DNA from 3 places in the Streptomyces sp. AM25 genome. Region 1 is predicted to be linked to each of the others. Evidence: riboswitches for the same ligand, from Rfam matches in the RefSeq annotation. Region 1 holds a riboswitch; each other region holds the start of a gene.
What was found. A riboswitch is a leader RNA that binds a small molecule or an ion and turns the genes downstream of it on or off. The one in region 1 is predicted to bind cyclic di-AMP.
Positions count from the first base shown of each region.

Region 1 (5,693 bases):
AGCGGAAGACGAAGAACCACCAGGAGCTGAACGAGGCCGCGGTCAGTGCCGTCGCGGTCAGATAGACCGCGAGCGTCACCATGAAGAGTTTCTTCCGCCCGAATTTATCGGTCAGACGTCCGAAGAAGAGCGCCCCCGAACACGCCCCCGCCACATAGAGCGCGGCCGCCATGCCGGTGACCCCGCCGGAGCTGATCGGCAGGCCGCTGCCCTTTTCGGAGAGCCGGCCGGCGATGTTCCCGACGACCGTCACTTCCAGGCCGTCCAGGATCCAGACCGTTCCGAGTCCGATGACAACCGTCCAGTGCCAGCGCGACCAGGGCAGTCGGTCGAGTCGCGCGGGCACGGACGTGGAGATGGTCCTCGCGGTCGTCACACCATCTGAGTGCCCTATTTGAAGCAGAACATTCTCGGGCAAATGTGCGCACGAGTGGACGTACGAATGTGCGAACCGATCAGGGCACGGCCACGGCCGACGGCTACGGCCGGAGGCCCTTGTTCCGCAGCCACGGCAGCGGATCCACCGGCCCGCCGCCGTCCGGCCGCACCTCCAGATGCAGGTGCGGACCCGTGACGTTCCCGGTCGCCCCGACCCGTCCGATGACGTCGCCCGCCGCCACCTTGCCGGACGTGACCACCATCGACGACAGGTGACAGAACCACAGCTCCGTGCCGTCGTCCAGGGTCAGGACGATGCGGTAGCCGTACGCGCCCGACCAGCCCGCCGAGGTGATCGTGCCGCCGGCGACCGCCTTGACGGGCGTGCCCGTCGGGGCGGCGAAATCCTCGCCGGTGTGGTTCGCGGACCACATGTTCCCCGACTGCCCGAAACCCGCGGTGAGGGTGTACGAGCCGACGGGGAGCACGTACGAGCCGTGCTCGCTGGGCGAGGGGGCCGAAGGCTTCTGCGGTGTTTCGGAGGCGGATCCGTCCCCGGTCTTGTCCCCGGTCTTGTCCCCGCTCTTGTCCCCGGCCCCGTCCTCAGTCTTGTTCTCGGCCTTGTCCTCGGCCTTGTCCTCGGCTTGCGGAGTCTCCTGCTCTTTCTCCGCTTCGGCCTTCGCCTCCGCCGTCCGTTCCGCAGCGGCCTTGCGGTGTGCGTCCTCCGCGGCCTTCGTCTCGCTCTGGCGGGCGGCCTCCTCGGCGGAATCCTGCTGGTTCTCGGCCTGCTGGAGGATACGGGCGCGCAACGCCTCCCCGGCGTCCGCGGCGTTCTGCGCCAATGCGGAAGCGGATTCGGTCTTCGGGGCGGCGGTGGCCGGGGATTCCTCTTCGACCACTCCGAGCAGTTTTCCGGCCATCTCCGGCAGTTCCTTCAGATCCGGTACGTCCGGCACGGATATCGGCGCCGCCGGACGGTCCTGGGCACTCGCCATACCGCCCGCGCCGACCGCGGCGATGACACCCACGCCGAGAACGGCGCCGCTGCGGGCCATCGAGCCGCCGCGCTGTTTGGCGACCCGGTGCCGGCCGCGCACGGCCGATCCGGGCACCTCGCCGGGGTTCCATTCCTCGTCGGCGGGGAGGGGCTGCGCACGCTCGTACGAAACGTACGGCTCATGCTGTTCGTGCGAACTTCCGTCCGGGAACAGGCCGTTGGACGCCACCGGGGCGCACTCCTTTCCTTCCTGCTCGCCTACCGGGTTAGCTGACGGGTTCGGAGGAGGAAGGTCCCCTACGGGCCGGCTGCTGCCGGTCCGATTCACCCCAAGGGTTGTGGTTCCCCGGTTCCCTGAAGTTGCTGGTCGCGCAGGTGTAGCCAGACGTGCGGGATTCGGCGAAGGCGCACGGTGCCGCCTCTTGCGGCGGTTTGACGACCGCGCTGCGTTATCGAACGTTAATAGACGCGGCAGCCGATTTCCAAGCCGAAAGCGTGAATTCACGGGGCTCTTGGGCAGGTTTTGCCATGTGGTGGGCGTGCCGCTCAGATCAAGATCGATTACGCACGGTGCGGATGTCCGCGGCGGATCGCCAGCAGGGCCATGTCGTCCGCAGTCTCGCCGCCCGTGTGGCACGCAACGTCCTCGGTCAGGGCCTCCAGGAGGGCGTCCGGGCTGCGGAACTGGCGGCCGCTCAGGCGCCGCTCGGCGTCGTAGAAGGTGCCGTCCGCGTCGCGCGCCTCCGTCACGCCGTCCGTGAAGAGCAGGAGCGTCGTCCCCGGCAGGAACTCCCACTCCTGGACGTGGTCCGGCCACGCGCCGACGTCCCCCAGGCCGAGGGGCAGCGCCGCCGGGCCGCGGTGCGCCTCGGTGACGCGGCCCGCGGAGTGGAGCAGCAGCGGGGGCGGGTGGCCGCGGTTGACCAGGCGGAGGGACGAGGCGCCGGGCGGCACTTCGGCCAGGACGGCGGTCGTGAAGCCCTCGCTCTGATCGAGGTTGGCGCGCCGTGCGCCCTCCCTCTGCAACGCGTGCTCCAGACGCGCCGCGAGCCCCTCGAGCGTGCGCTCCTGCTCGGCCGCCTCGCGGAACGCGCCGACGAGGACGGCCACGGCCTCCACCGCACCGAGGCCCTTGCCGCGGACATCGCCGACGATCACGCGGACGCCGTGCGGGGTGTCCTGCACCGCGTAGAGGTCGCCGCCGATCCGGGCGTCGGCCTGCGCGGCCACGTAGCGCGCGGCGACCCGCAGGCCGCCGATGCGGGCCGGGGGCGCGGGGAGGACGGCGCGCTGGGCCGCCTCCGCGATGCCGCGCGCGGACGCGAGGCGGCGGTCGCTGCGGCGGACGACGTAGTTGATGCCGAGGGCGAGGGCACAGACCGTCACGACGGTGAAGACCTCGGTGATCCGCTCGCCGACGCCGATGGTGGTGCGGACCACGGCCAGGCCGAGGGTGGCGGCGATCGCCACGGCCGCCGTGACGAGCGTGAGGCGGCGGGAGAGGAGGGCGGCCGCGACGAGCGGGGCCGCGGCGAAGAAGGGGGCGGAGGTGTAGTTGGGGGGCGTGAGGTAGTCGAAGACGAGGCCGCCCACGATGAGGATGGCGGGTGAGACTGCCGCCAGGCGGCTGGTTCCGCCGCGTGAGGCGGTTGCCGGGGGTGCCGGTGGCGTGCCTCGGGTCACCTGCCCCAGCCTTGTGCCGGGCACGGGGGTTGGCGAGCGGGGGTGCGCCGAGTGGGGGCCGGGTCCGCTGCGCGGGGCCGCTGTGAACGGGCCGAGGCCGGTTCGGCCGGGCTGCGCCGCGGTGGCTGCTCGCCGGTGCGGTGGGTGAGGGGCCGGTGCCGGCCCCTCACCCCGAACCTCAGGCCGTCGGCCGCCGGCGGCTCTGGCCGCTGCCACCGTTGTTGTTGCGGCGGGGGCGGCGGCGGGGCCGCGACGTGGTCGCGGGCGTCGACTTCTGCGCCGGCGTCGGCGCCGGGGGTGCGATCACCACCGGGACGCCGCTCGGCTCCCGTGCGCCCGTGATGCGGGCCAGCTCCGGGGCCTCGGCGTGGACCCGGGCCACGTTCGGCGTGATCTTCGCCGTCGACATCATCCGCGTCATCTCGCGCCGCTGCTCCGGCAGCACGAGCGTCACCACCGTCCCCGACTCGCCCGCGCGGGCGGTCCGGCCGCCGCGGTGGAGGTAGTCCTTGTGGTCGACCGGCGGATCGATGTTGACGACGAGGTCCAGGCCGTCGATGTGGATGCCGCGCGCCGCGACGTTCGTCGCGATCAGGGCCGTCACCTGCTCCGTACGGAACTGCTCCAGCACCCGGTTCCGCTGCGGCTGGCTCTTGCCGCCGTGCAGGGCCGCGGCCCGGACGCCCTGCGACAGCAGTCGCTTGACCAGGCGGTCCGCGCCGCGCTTGGTGTCCACGAACATGATCACGCGGCCCTCGCGCGCCGCGATCCGGGTAACCGTGTCCCGCTTGCCGTCCACGTCCGCGACGTGCAGCAGGTGGTGGTCCATCGTGACGACCGCGCCCACGGACGCGTCCACGGAGTGCGTCACCGGGTCCGTCAGGAAGCGGCGCACGAGGCGGTCGACGTTGCGGTCGAGGGTCGCGGAGAACAGCATCCGCTGCCCGTTCTGGTCGACCTGGTCCAGCAGCCGCGTGACCTGCGGCAGGAAGCCCATGTCGGCCATCTGGTCGGCCTCGTCCAGGACCGTGATGGTCACGTCGCCGAGCACGCAGTCGCCGCGCTGGATGAGGTCCGCGAGCCGGCCCGGCGTCGCGACCAGCACCTCTGCGCCGCGCGCGAGGGCCTGGGCCTGGCGCCCGATGGACAGACCGCCGACGACCGTGGTCATCCGCAGGTTGACGGCGGTCGCGTACGGGGCGAGCGAGTCGGTGACCTGCTGCGCGAGCTCGCGGGTGGGGACGAGGACGAGCGCCAGCGGCCGCCCGGGCCGGGCGCGCCGGCCGGAGACCGCGGTACGGGCGAGCAGCGCCAGGCCGAAGGCGAGGGTCTTGCCGGAGCCGGTGCGGCCACGGCCGAGGACGTCACGGCCGCTCAGCGAGTTGGGGAGAGTCGCCGCCTGGATGGGGAACGGCTCGGTGACGCCCTGTCGGCCGAGCGTCTTGAGCAGCGCTTCCGGCATGTCCAGCGCGGCGAAGGAGTCGACCGGCGGCAGTGCGGGCGTCGTGCTCACCGGGGTCTCGAACTCGCCCTGGGGCGGCGCGGCCGGTCGGCGGCGCGCCGGGCGGTCACTGCCGGAGCCACCGGAGCGGGAGGCGGGGCGGGCGGTGCGCGGCGGACGGGACGGACGGGCAGAGCGAGTCATTCGGGAACCTTCCCTGAAAGCCTGAAGGTGGAGGCGCCAAAAGGGCCCGCACCCAGTGGTGCGGGCCCTTCCGCGTCAAACGTGACGCAGCGGAACGTCAGATGGTGACGATGTTCTCCGCCTGCAGGCCCTTCTGGCCCTGCGCGACGTCGAAGGACACCTTCTGGCCCTCGAGCAGCTCACGGAAGCCGGAGGAGGCGATGTTCGAGTAGTGGGCGAAGACGTCGGGGCCGCCGCCGTCCTGCTCGATGAAGCCGAAGCCCTTTTCCGAGTTGAACCACTTCACGGTGCCAGTAGCCATGTCTATCTCCTTTGAGGGGTGGGCCCCAGACCGGAACAGACCGGCTAAAAACAAAAATGCGCCATCGGCTACAGAACCGAGGCGCACACGAGTTCATGGGTACCACAATTGCAACTAGAACGATCGTAACACAGCAGCGCGGGGCGGCGAAACCCCTGCCCCACGCTGCCGTCCCGGCTCCCCCTATAACTCGACGCCCTGCGCACGGGCGTGCCGGTCCGCGGCCACCTCGGCATCGGCCTCGTCGAGATACACCTCACAGACCAGCCGCCCGTCGGCGGTCATGTTGTGCTCCAGCTCCCACAGGCTGACCTCGCCCCCGCCCTCCAGCAGGAACGCGTGCTCGTAGAAGCGGCACCAGGGGGCGTCGCGCCCCGCGCCGCGCCGCCGCGGCTTGGTGATCAGCGCGATGTGATGGCCGAGCGCCCCCTGGAGCAGCTCGCGCACCACCTCGCCGGGGCCGTCCGCGTTCTCCGCGCGGCGCAACAGACGGCGGGCGTGGTCGGGCGAGGCCTCGGAGACGTACTCCTTGCGCGGCCGCGTCGGGCCCATCGCCAGCAGGAGCTCCTCCGCCAGCCAGGCCGGCAGCTCCTCGTCCTCGCTGCCCGGGCCGATGCCGCCGCCGATGCGCTCGTGCACCCGGCACTCGGCGCGGTCCAGCGCGTCCTCGCGCGCGTACAGCTCGTAGA
Region 1 is NZ_JBKIWN010000010.1:241,645-247,337, reverse strand. Features, by position in the region: gene ACLHRZ_RS16245 (MFS transporter) at 1-376, opposite strand, end outside; gene ACLHRZ_RS16240 (M23 family metallopeptidase) at 480-1,604, opposite strand; cyclic di-AMP (ydaO/yuaA leader) riboswitch at 1,617-1,786, opposite strand; gene ACLHRZ_RS16235 (PP2C family protein-serine/threonine phosphatase) at 1,937-2,968, opposite strand; gene ACLHRZ_RS16230 (DEAD/DEAH box helicase) at 3,237-4,703, opposite strand; gene ACLHRZ_RS16225 (cold-shock protein) at 4,801-5,004, opposite strand; gene ACLHRZ_RS16220 (DUF6227 family protein) at 5,188-5,693, opposite strand, start outside.

Region 2 (5,693 bases), on a different contig from region 1:
TGCAGCCGGTCGCGCCGCTTGCCGCGCCGGAACTCGCTGCGCCGGCGGACCACCTCGAAGCGGTGGTCGACGTAGACCTCCAGGAGCTCCTTGAGGCCCAGCGTCAGCGGCTGGCCGTCGACCAGCGCCACGTTGTTGATGCCGAAGGACTCCTCCATCGGCGTCAGCTTGTAGAGCTGCTCCAGCACGGCCTCGGGGTTGAAGCCGTTCTTGACCTCGATGACCAGCCGCAGGCCGTGGGCGCGGTCGGTGAGGTCCTTCACGTCGGCGACGCCCTGGAGCCGCTTGGAGCCGACCAGGTCCTTGATCTTGGAGATGACCTTCTCCGGGCCGACCGCGAAGGGCAGTTCGGTGACGACCAGGCCCTTGCGGCGGGCGGTCACGTTCTCCACGGCGACCGTCGCGCGCATCTTGAACGTGCCGCGGCCCGTCTCGTACGCGTCGCGGATGCCGCTCAGGCCCACGATCCGGCCGCCGGTGGGCAGGTCCGGACCGGGGATGAACTTCATCAGGGTGTCGAGGTCGGCGCCCGGGTGCTTGATCAGGTGCCGGGCGGCGGCGACCACTTCGCCCAGATTGTGCGGGGGCATGTTCGTCGCCATGCCGACCGCGATCCCGGACGAGCCGTTGACCAGCAGGTTGGGGTAGGCGGCGGGGAGGGCGACGGGCTCCTGCTCGCTGCCGTCGTAGTTCGGCGCGAAATCGACGGTGTCCTCGTCGATCGACTCCGTCATCAGCGACGAGGGCGCCGCCATGCGGGCCTCGGTGTACCGCATGGCCGCGGGCGGGTCGTCGTTGCCCAGCGAACCGAAGTTGCCGTGGCCGTCGACCAGGGGCAGCCGCATCGAGAAGGGCTGCGCCATGCGCACCAGGGCGTCGTAGATCGAGGCGTCGCCGTGCGGGTGGAGCTTGCCCATCACTTCGCCGACGACGCGGGCGCACTTCACGTGGCCCCGCTCGGGGCGCAGGCCCATCTCGTTCATCTGGAAGAGAATGCGGCGCTGGACGGGCTTGAGCCCGTCGCGGGCGTCGGGCAGGGCGCGGGAGTAGATGACGGAGTAGGCGTACTCGAGGAAGGAGCCCTGCATCTCGTCGACGACGTCGATGTCGAGGATGCGCTCCTCGAACTCTTCCGGCGGCGGGGTCTTCGTGCTGCGGCGGGCCATCGCGGCTGCGGCTCCTTCGATCGGTTTGCCGGGGCGGGTGTGCTGACGCCGACCATTGTGGACCGCGCCACCGACAACGCCGACCGCGACCCGTCCGCAGGGAGTGAGCGGTCCGGGAACTTCGCCAGAAGCCGACGCGCTTGCATACAGTGACAGGACTGTTCATCACGCGCGCCGCCGCGAGGCACCGCGGGATTTTCGAGCAATCGAAGGGACGTACATGCCCATGGGTCACACGGCCACGCAACAGGCCGGTTCCGGCGGCCTGAAAGCGACCGAGCACCGCCTGGCCAACGGCCTGCGGGTGGTGCTCTCCGAGGATCATCTGACCCCGGTCGCCGCCGTCTGCCTCTGGTACGACGTCGGCTCGCGCCACGAGGTCAAGGGCCGCACCGGCCTCGCCCACCTCTTCGAGCACCTCATGTTCCAGGGCTCCGCCCAGGTCCAGGGCAACGGCCACTTCGAGCTGGTGCAGAACGCGGGCGGCTCGCTCAACGGCACCACCAGCTTCGAGCGCACCAACTACTTCGAGACCATGCCCGCCCACCAGGTCGAGCTGGCCCTGTGGCTGGAGGCCGACCGGATGGGCTCGCTGCTGACCGCCCTGGACGACGAGTCCATGGAGAACCAGCGCGACGTCGTCAAGAACGAGCGCCGCCAGCGCTACGACAACGTGCCCTACGGCACGGCGTTCGAGAAGCTGACGGCCCTGGCCTACCCCGAGGGCCACCCCTACCACCACACGCCCATCGGCTCCATGGCCGATCTGGACGCCGCCTCCCTGGAGGACGCCCGCGCGTTCTTCCGCACGTACTACGCGCCCGGCAACGCCGTGCTGACGGTCGTCGGCGACATCGACCCGGAGCAGACGCTCGCCTGGATCGAGAAGTACTTCGGCTCCATCCCGTCGCACGACGGCAAGCAGCCCCCGCGCGACGGCGCCCTGCCCGACACCATCGGCGAGGAAGTGCGCCAGGTGGTGGTGGAGGAGGTCCCCGCCCGCGCGCTGATGGCCGCCTACCGGCTGCCGCACGACGGCACGCGCGAGTGCGACGCCGCCGACCTGGCGCTGACCATCCTGGGCGGCGGCGAGTCCTCCCGCCTGCACAACCGCCTGGTGCGGCACGACCGCTCGGCCGTCGCCGCCGGCTTCGGCATCCTGCGGCTGGCCGGTGCGCCCTCGCTCGGCTGGCTGGACGTCAAGGCCTCCGGCGGCGTCGAGGTGCCCGCGATCGAGTCGGCCGTCGACGAGGAGCTCGCCCGCTTCGCCCTGGAGGGGCCGACCCCGGAGGAGATGGAGCGCGCGCAGGCCCAGCTGGAGCGCGAGTGGCTGGACCGGCTGGCCACCGTCAGCGGCCGGGCCGACGAACTGTGCCGTTTCGCCGTGCTGTTCGGCGACCCGCAGCTCGCCCTGACCGCCGTGCAGCGCGTCCTGGAGATCACCCCCGAGGAGGTGCAGGCGGTCGCCAAGGCCCGGCTGCACCCGCAGAACCGCGCCGTGCTCGTCTACGAGCCCACCGGCCAGGCCGGCGGCGAGGCAGACGAGACCGCAGACGCACCCGCAACCGAAAGCGAGACGGACCGGTGAGCGACACCGCAGCCGCGAACGGCACGGACACCGCAGCACCCACGATGGAGTTCCACCCCCGGCCCGCGCCGGGCAAGGCGACCCCCTGGGCCTTCCCCGCCCCCGAGCGCGAGGCGCTGCCCAACGGCCTGACGGTGCTGCGCTGTCACCGCCCGGGCCAGCAGGTCGTCGCCGTCGAGGTGAACCTGGACGCGCCCCTGGACGCCGAGCCCGAGGGCCTCGACGGCGTGGCCACCATCATGGCCCGCGCCTTCTCCGAGGGCACCGACAAGCTCAGTGCCGAGGAGTTCACGGCCGAACTGGAGCGCTGCGGCGCCACGTTGGACTCGCACGCCGACCACCCCGGCGTCCGGCTCTCCCTGGAGGTCCCCGCCTCCCGGCTGGCCAAGGCCCTCGGCCTGCTCGCCGACGCCCTGCGCGCCCCGGCCTTCCCCGACGACGAGGTCGAGCGGCTCGTGGGCAACCGCCTGGACGAGATCCCGCACGAGCTGGCCAACCCCGCCCGCCGGGCCGCCATGGCGCTCTCCGCGGAGCTCTTCCCGGCCGGCTCCCGGATGTCCCGGCCCCGCCAGGGCACCCAGGAGACCGTCGAGCGCATCGACGCCGCCGCCGTGCGCGCCTTCTACGAGGCCCACGTGCGCCCGGCCGCCGCCACCGTCGTGGTCGTCGGCGACTTCACCGGCGTCGACCTCGGCCAGGCCCTCGCCGACACCCTCGGCGCCTGGACGGGCGCCGCCGCCGCGCCCCGGCCCGTGCCGCCGGTCGCGGGGGACGACACCGGCCGCGTGGTGATCGTGGACCGCCCCGGCGCCGTCCAGACCCAGCTGCTCATCGGCCGCACCGGCCCGGACCGGCACGACCGCGTCTGGCCGGCCCAGGTGCTCGGCACCTACTGCCTCGGCGGCACCCTCACCTCCCGCCTGGACCGCGTCCTGCGCGAGGAGAAGGGCTACACCTACGGCGTGCGCGCCTTCGGCCAGGTACTGCGCTCGGGGCCGGACGGGACGGGCGCCGCCATGCTCGCCATCAGCGGCTCGGTGGACACCCCCAACACCGGCCCCGCGCTGGAGGACCTCTGGACGGTGCTGCGCACCCTCGCGGCGGAGGGCCTGACGGAGGCCGAGCGGGACGCGGCCGTGCAGAACCTCGTCGGCGTCGCACCGCTCAAGTTCGAGACGGCGGCCGCCGTCGCGGGCACGCTGGCGGACCAGGTCGAGCAGCACCTGCCGGACGACTTCCAGGCGCGGCTGTACGAACGTCTCGCGGACACCGGCACGGTGGAGGCCACGGCGGCCGTCGTGAGCGCCTTCCCGGCCGACCGTCTGGTGACCGTTCTCGTCGGCGACGCTGCGCAGATCGAGGAGCCGGTCCGGGCGCTGGGCATCGGCGAGGTGACCGTGATCTCCGCCTGACGGTTCGTCAGGAATAGCCGCAGCGAGGGAGGCGTGTGGGCCCGCAGGGACTTACACGCCTCCCTTATGTCCAATTTCAGGCAGAGGTTCCACGGTGACGATGTGGCGTACGTCATAAAACCCTGCTTCTGTTTGCCGTTCGAATCTGACGGCGATTAGCGTCGGGGCGGCAGTCCGTCAGGCCGGAACCGCAACCGCGGCTCCCGGACCGCCATCGCCGAGTCCCCGTACGGCGCGAGCCAGGGGAGCCGGGGAACCACCGTTCCCTTGGGGTGAATCGGGTCCCTCTCGCGAGGGAGCCGTAGGAGACCTTCCTGCTCCGAACCCGTCAGCTAACCCGGTAGGCGAGAAGGAAGGAAAGGAAAAAGCCGCAGCATGGCGTTCACCCGTCCCACCGGGAAGCACCGCCGTCCGAGCCGCGCCGTCCGTTCCGGCGCCAATCTCGCGGGCATAGCCACCCTCACCGCAGGCGGCGTGGTCGCAGGTTTCGCCGCACCGGCGATGGCCGCCGCGGACGAGGCGCACCGCACCGAGGACACGGGCCTCACCCAGGCCATCGTGATGAGCGACGCCATCTCCGGCAACGTCGACGCCCAGGCCCAGACGCAGCGCAGCGCGGCGGACGAGGCCAACGTCCGGCACCAGGCCGAGAAGGACGCCAAGCAGCGCGCCGCCGAGGCCAAGAAGCGCGCCGAGGAGGCCCAGCGCAAGGCCGACGCCGAGCGTGCCGAGAAGGAGCGCGCCGCCCGCGAGGAGGAGCGCAAGCGCCTCAACCTCTTCGTGATCCCGATCGACGGCTCCTACGTCTCCACCGCGTACAAGGCCTCCAGCGGCCTGTGGTCCTCCGGCAGCCACACCGGCGTCGACTTCCATGCGGAGTCCGGCACTTCGGTGCACGCCGTGGGCTCGGGCACCATCGTCGAGGCGGGCTGGGGCGGCGCCTACGGCAACAACATCGTCATCAAGATGAACGACGGCACGTACACCCAGTACGGTCACCTGTCGTCCATCGGCGTCTCCGTCGGCCAGACGGTCTCCGCCGGCGAGCAGATCGGCCTCTCCGGCGCGACCGGCAACGTCACCGGACCGCACCTGCACTTCGAGGCCCGTACGGCCCCGACCTACGGCTCGGACATCGACCCGGTCGCCTACCTGCGCGCCCACGGCGTCAGCCTGTAACGGCCCGCTCCGCAGACTTCAGGGACCCCGGCTCCGGCCGGGGTCCTCTGCGTTGTGTGCAGTCCGGCTGGCCAAAACACATCCATGGCGACGGCGGTGCCATCGGAAACCGGATGCGATTGCCATAGAGTCGCCGGACATGAACGATGACGGCGGAGGGACGCGCGAGGGCGGCCGTGTTTCCACGCATGCGGTCTGCACCGCGATCCGCGACGACATCGTTTCCGGCGTCTTCCCGCCCGGCAGCCGGCTCATCGAGGAACTCCTCGCCCGCCGTTACGGCGTCTCCCGGGTCCCCGTGCGCGAAGCCCTGCGCACGCTGGCCTCCGAAGGCTTCGTGACCACCCG
Region 2 is NZ_JBKIWN010000006.1:99,655-105,347, forward strand. Features, by position in the region: gene ACLHRZ_RS09380 (DNA gyrase/topoisomerase IV subunit A) at 1-1,166, opposite strand, end outside; gene ACLHRZ_RS09385 (M16 family metallopeptidase) at 1,393-2,754, shown strand; gene ACLHRZ_RS09390 (M16 family metallopeptidase) at 2,799-4,166, shown strand; cyclic di-AMP (ydaO/yuaA leader) riboswitch at 4,372-4,527, shown strand; gene ACLHRZ_RS09395 (M23 family metallopeptidase) at 4,542-5,345, shown strand; gene ACLHRZ_RS09400 (GntR family transcriptional regulator) at 5,485-5,693, shown strand, end outside.
Region 2: another riboswitch for cyclic di-AMP. It lies ahead of ACLHRZ_RS09395 (M23 family metallopeptidase); the one in region 1 lies ahead of ACLHRZ_RS16240 (M23 family metallopeptidase).

Region 3 (5,693 bases), on a different contig from region 1:
TGGCCGCGGACATCCGCCGGCACCGCAGGTGGTACGACGTGGACGGCGTCTTCCTCGACCAAGTCCCCTCCGGGGCCGCGGTGTTGCCGCACTACCGGCGGCTGGTCCTGATCGCCAGGACGATGGGCGCGCGGACCGTCGCGCTCAACCCGGGGACCCATCCGGACCCCGGCTACGCGCGGCTCGCCGACGTCTTGGTCACCTTCGAGGGCAGCTGGGAGGAGTACCGGCGGGCCGGGGTGCCGCCGTGGACGGCGGACCATCCGCCGGGCCGGTTCTGCCACCTCGTCTACGCCGTCCCGGAGGGCTGCGCGGAGCAGGTGGCCCGCACGGCGGAGCGGCGCGGGGCCGGGGTGCACTGCGCGGTGCCGGGCGACGGGGCCAACCCCTGGCAGAGCGCGCCCTTGACGACGGGGGCGGTGCGATGAAGGGGATACGGGCGGGGGCGGCCGTGGCAGGTGTGCTGCTGTTGCTGGCTGTCGGGGGCTGCGCGTCCTCGTCCTCCGACGATGAGGGAGACGGTCCGGACGAGCAGGCGACGGCACCTGCACCTGCACCTTCTGCTCCCGCCTCCGGGGAACGCTGGCAGCCGAAGCCGGGGACGCGCTGGCAGTGGCAGCTGGACGGCAAGGTCGACACGTCGGTGGACGTCCCCGTCTACGACATCGACGGATTCGAGAACTCGGCCGCGACGGTCTCGGTGCTGCATGCGCGCGGCCGGAAGGTGATCTGCTACTTCAACGCCGGCGCGTGGGAGGACTTCCGGCCGGACAGGAACACCTTTCCCAAGGGCGTCCTCGGCGCGAACAACAAGGGCTGGAAGGGCGAGAAGTGGGTGGACATCCGCCGCCTCGACGTCCTGAAGCCGATCATGGCGGCCCGGATCGACATGTGCCGGAAGAAGGGCTTCGACGCCGTGGAGCCGGACCTGACGGAGGGCTTCCGCAACTCGACGGGCTTCAAGCTGACTGCCGACGACCAGTTGGCGTTCAACCGGATGCTGGCGAAGCTCGCGCACGACCGGGGGATGTCCGTGGGGCTGAAGAACGACCTGGAGCAGATCCCGCAGCTGTTGGGTGACTTCGACTTCGCGGTGAACGAGCAGTGCGCGCAGTACGAGGAGTGCGAGCGCCTGACACCCTTTGTGAAGGCGAACAAAGCGGTCTTTCACGTCGAATACGACCTGAAACCGGGGGAGTTCTGCAGCCAAACGACGCGGCTCGGGCTGAGCTCGATGCAGAAGCGGCTGGGTCTGGATGCGTGGCGCAAGCCGTGCTGATGGGGTGCCAGATGCGGGCGTGGTTGCAGTTACAGGGCGGAAGTGAAGAAGTTCACAGAAGCCCCATTCGGCTCTGAATTCGAGCGCGGGGTGGTGCAGGATCGTCCCTCGAACATGAGACCCCGTCACCGAGGCGGGCCACCCGGGCGGACGCCGAGTCCTGCCACCGCACCGGGTGCGGAACCGATTCGACGGACCGGCAGGAGCGGGAGACCCGAGCACGACGGACCACGATGGCGGTGGTCCTTGGGGTGAAGCCACGACCGTGGCCGGGCACCTTCGTCCAGCCCGAACCCGACAGGTCATCTTTCGCAGGCGGCTGACGAAGGGCTTCGGCATGTCTGCAATGCCTTCTGCACTGCCGCGAATACCTGCGCGCATTCCCGTACTTGCCGCCGCCGCGGTGGCGGCAACGGTCCTGCTGCCGGGCATGGTCCCCGGCACCCAGGCCGCCACCCCCGGCGAACAGGCCCTCAGGGTCGCGGCCGCCAAGCAGGGATCGCCCTACCAGTACGGCGCGACCGGCCCGAACCGCTTCGACTGCTCGGGCCTGACGCTCTACTCGTTCAAGCGGATCGGCAAGCGCCTGCCGCGCACCGCGGCCGACCAGTACAACGCGACCCGCCACCTCTCCGCGGGCTCCCGCCAGGCCGGTGACCTGGTGTTCTTCCACTCCGGCAGCAACGTGTACCACGTGGGCATCTACGCCGGGAACAACAAGATCTGGCACGCCCCCAAGCCGGGCACGCGCGTGCGCCTGGAGAAGATCTGGACCGGCAGCGTCTGGTACGGCCGGGTCAGGTGACGGCGCCGTCCAGGTAGACCCACCGCCCGTCCTCACGGACGAACCGGCTCACCTCGTGCAGGACGTCCTGGTGCCCGCGCTCGCTGCAGCGGGCCCGGAACTCGACGGTGCCCTCCTGGTGGAACGGGCTGCCGTCCGTCGTCGCCAGGACGTCCAGCCCGGTCCAGCGCATCTCGGGGTCGAGATCGAGGTGCGCGGGCCGGGTGCTGGAGTGCCAGCTGCGCAGCAGATACGCGGTGTCGCGGACGACGAAGGCGGCGTAGCGCGAGCGCATCAGGCGTTCGGCCGTGGGCGCGGTCTTCTGCCCGCTGTGGAAGGCGCCGCAGCAGTTCTGGTACGTGTCGCCGAGCCCGCAGGGGCAGGGCGAGGCGGGGCCGACGGCCGGCCGGGGACGTGCGCTGGATCTGGACACGTCTTGATTGTGCCGGATGGGAACCCGTTCGGCCGCACGGTGGTCATCGGCTTGCCGGTTTGACATACGCGCAGGTCAGGTTTACTGCGGGGCCCGTCCGGGCGCGGGGCCGGGGCCGTCCGCCGGTTGCGGCCCGGAGGCCCTCCACCAAGGGTGACGGCATGCGCCTGAACCCGTTTCCCTCCACTGCCGCGGCCGCCGTGTGCGGCACGCTCGCCTTGCTGATCGCCGGTCCCGCGCTCGCGTCGGACGCACCGCCCGCCACGCCGGGGCCCGCTGCGGCGGAGTCGCTGGACACGGTGGGCAACCTCGGCGAGACGCTGCTGCTCGCATCCCGGATCGGCACGGAAGCCCGCTCGAAGACCCCGGACACGGCGGCGTTGCAGGAACTGCAGCGGCGGCTGCGGTCGACGTCGGGCCGGCTGCAGAGATCGGTGAAGGCGGCGGACCGCGCGGCGGAGGTGCCGGCACAGCTGAAGAAGCTGGACGACGACGTGACGGCGCTGCTGAGGGCGACGGGGTCGGAGGACACGGCCGGGGTCACGACGGGGGTGACGGCAGTGGTCACCGATGAACGGGCGCTGCTGGGGTCGGTGCCGAAGCTGTTGCCGGCGGCGGCGTGAGGGTCGCCGACTTGATCGGCGACCCCCACGACGTCTCGCGCCCTGTTCAGAACAGGGTGTGCTCCAGGTGGTAGTAGCCCACCTCCGGGGACTTCGGGTCGACGAGCTTGATCTGCGCGTTCGGCGTGGGCGCAGCCAGCGCGAGGTCCTTCGGAGAACGGATGACGAAGCCCTGCGGCCCGGCCACGAGCGTCCACGGCTCCGGCGTGCCCTCCTTGGCCCAGAGGACATCCGTGCCGTCGGCCGTGAGGAAGAGATCGGGCTCGATCTCGAGGTTGATGTTGTACTGCCCGGGCAGCGTCTCGCTGACCCGCTCGATGGTCCAGTGCTGGAGCATCGGCGGGATCAGCATGTTCCGCGCGATGACCGGGAAGCCGTGCTCGCTGGGGTACTGGCCGCGCGTCACGTAGAGGTGCTTGCTCTCAAGTTTGTAGATGCCGGAGGCCACTTGGATCTCGCTCATGGTGCTCGAATCCTCTCTTCCACCGGGATTGGCGGTCCGGGATGGGTAGTCGGTGCTGCCGGTGCGCGTCCCACTGTCCCGGCGCACCCCGGCACTGCACAGATTCGATTAACGTCACGCCGGATGTGGCCCGTTGATGCGGCCACTGTGCCCTTGAGCACGGCGAGGGTGTGAGGCACCTCACGCCCAGGGGTGGTGGGTTGAAGCTCCCCTGGCGAGAACGCGCGGGTACACGGCGTGTCGAGCGGCTGGGGGTGCCGTCTTTACACATCGCCCGGGAATGGCTACGGTGAGCGTGCACGCTCCACTCCTCGCCGCCCACTTCGCGGACGCCCCGCCCGGCCACGTGCTGCCCGGAGACGACCACGCCGGCACCGCGGCCCTCGCGGGCCGGAGCGTCGAGGACAACGCCCTCTACGCGCGCTTCTGCAGCACGTTCGACGAGCGCATCGAGCGCTATCTCGCCCTCACGCCGGAACAGCGGCTCGGGGGAGTGGCCGAGCCGCGCCGCGTCCTCGGTGGGCCGCCTGCCTCCCCGGTGATCGCCGCAATCCTCACCTGACCGCCTGACCTGCATGGTTGACATATCAACCATGCAATTCGTAGCGTCATGGTTGACACGTCAACCCAACGGAAGGTGACACCCGTGAACCGCAAGCACCGCCGCATCGCCCTCGGTCTCGGGGCGACCGCCGCCCTGTCCACCGCGCTGCTGGCGCTCACCCCGGTCATGGCCCAGGCGGACGCCCCGGCGCGCGCAGGCCACACCGCCGCGGTCCGGACCGCCGAGCCGGACTTCGCCGGCGAGACCCTGCGGATCTCCTACGACAACGGCTACAAGTTCGAGCTGCGCTTCGAGGGCGCGGACACCGCCCACTGGAAGGTGCTCGCCGGCCAGGACCCGGCCGAGGGCACGGTGAAGGTCGAGCACCGCGAGGAGTCTCCGGGTGTCTACCGGCTCAAGTGGACCGAGGCCGACGGCACGACCGTCGAGCAGGTGCAGGACTGGAACGAGCGCACGGTGACAGCCGTCATCGAGTTCGAGCAGGACGGCGCCAAGCAGCGCCTCGACCTCAAGGGCACCTTCCGCGTCGCGTGCTGAAGGGGGCGTACGCCCCCGCGTCCCGGTCCGGCCCGGTCCCCTCGCTAAGGTTGGCCGACGTGGACGAACCGAACTGGCTGGACCGGGACGAGGCCCGCGCCTGGCGCGGCTATGTCGCGATGAGCGAAATGCTGGAGGCGCGGCTGAGCCAGGACCTGCGCAAGGCGGGCCTGTCGAGCGCCGACTACACCGTGCTGGTCCTGCTCTCCGAGGCCTCCGGCCGGCGGCTGGGCCTGAGCGAGCTCGGCAGCGAGGCCCAGTGGTCCAAGAGCCGGGTCTCCCACCAGATCCGCCGCATGCAGGAGCGCCGCCTGGTGGTACGGGCGGACGACGAGGACGACCCCCGCCGCGCCCACGCCGTCCTCACCGACGAGGGGGCGGCGGCGCTGCGGGCCGCGGCCCCCGTGCACGTACGCGGCGTCCGCCGCTATCTGCTGGACCACCTCACGCCGCAGCAGCAGGCCAACCTGGTCGACATCGCCCTCAGCGTTCTGCCGCACCTGAGCCCGGCACCGCTGCCCCCGGAACTGCGGGCCGACGACTGACGGCCGAAGGCCGTACAACAGCCCGGCTGTGCAACGGGTTTGCGTCTGGGGCCGGTGTGGGCAGGCGTTGCCGTATGACTTTCACTCTTGGCCGAGGCAGAGCGCAGACGGCTGCGCTTGCGTTATTGGCCGCAGCAGCGCTCCTGGTCGGTACGGCAGCGACCACCCCGGCGACGGCAGCGGTCCCGAAGAAGAAAGGGCCGACCTCGGTCGCCTATGTCGAGGTGAACAGCAACAGCATGCTCAATGTCGGCAAGTACACGCTGGCCAAGGGCGGCGGCAACGTCTTCGACGTCGCGGTCGTCTTCGCCGCGAACATCAACTACGACACCACCAAGAAGTCGGCATACCTGTACTTCAACGAGAACGTCCAGCGCGTCCTCGACAACGCGGCGACGCAGATCCGGCCCCTGCAGGCCAAGGGCATCAAGGTCATGCTGTCGGTGCTCGGCAACCACCAAGGC
Region 3 is NZ_JBKIWN010000023.1:39,430-45,122, reverse strand. Features, by position in the region: gene ACLHRZ_RS27885 (spherulation-specific family 4 protein) at 1-428, shown strand, start outside; gene ACLHRZ_RS27880 (endo alpha-1,4 polygalactosaminidase) at 425-1,279, shown strand; cyclic di-AMP (ydaO/yuaA leader) riboswitch at 1,459-1,612, shown strand; gene ACLHRZ_RS27875 (C40 family peptidase) at 1,617-2,084, shown strand; gene ACLHRZ_RS27870 (YchJ family protein) at 2,077-2,496, opposite strand; gene ACLHRZ_RS27865 (hypothetical protein) at 2,658-3,119, shown strand; gene ACLHRZ_RS27860 (hypothetical protein) at 3,166-3,582, opposite strand; gene ACLHRZ_RS27855 (hypothetical protein) at 3,878-4,144, shown strand; gene ACLHRZ_RS27850 (phenolic acid decarboxylase) at 4,229-4,684, shown strand; gene ACLHRZ_RS27845 (MarR family winged helix-turn-helix transcriptional regulator) at 4,744-5,229, shown strand; gene ACLHRZ_RS27840 (endo-beta-N-acetylglucosaminidase H) at 5,304-5,693, shown strand, end outside.
Region 3: another riboswitch for cyclic di-AMP. It lies ahead of ACLHRZ_RS27875 (C40 family peptidase); the one in region 1 lies ahead of ACLHRZ_RS16240 (M23 family metallopeptidase).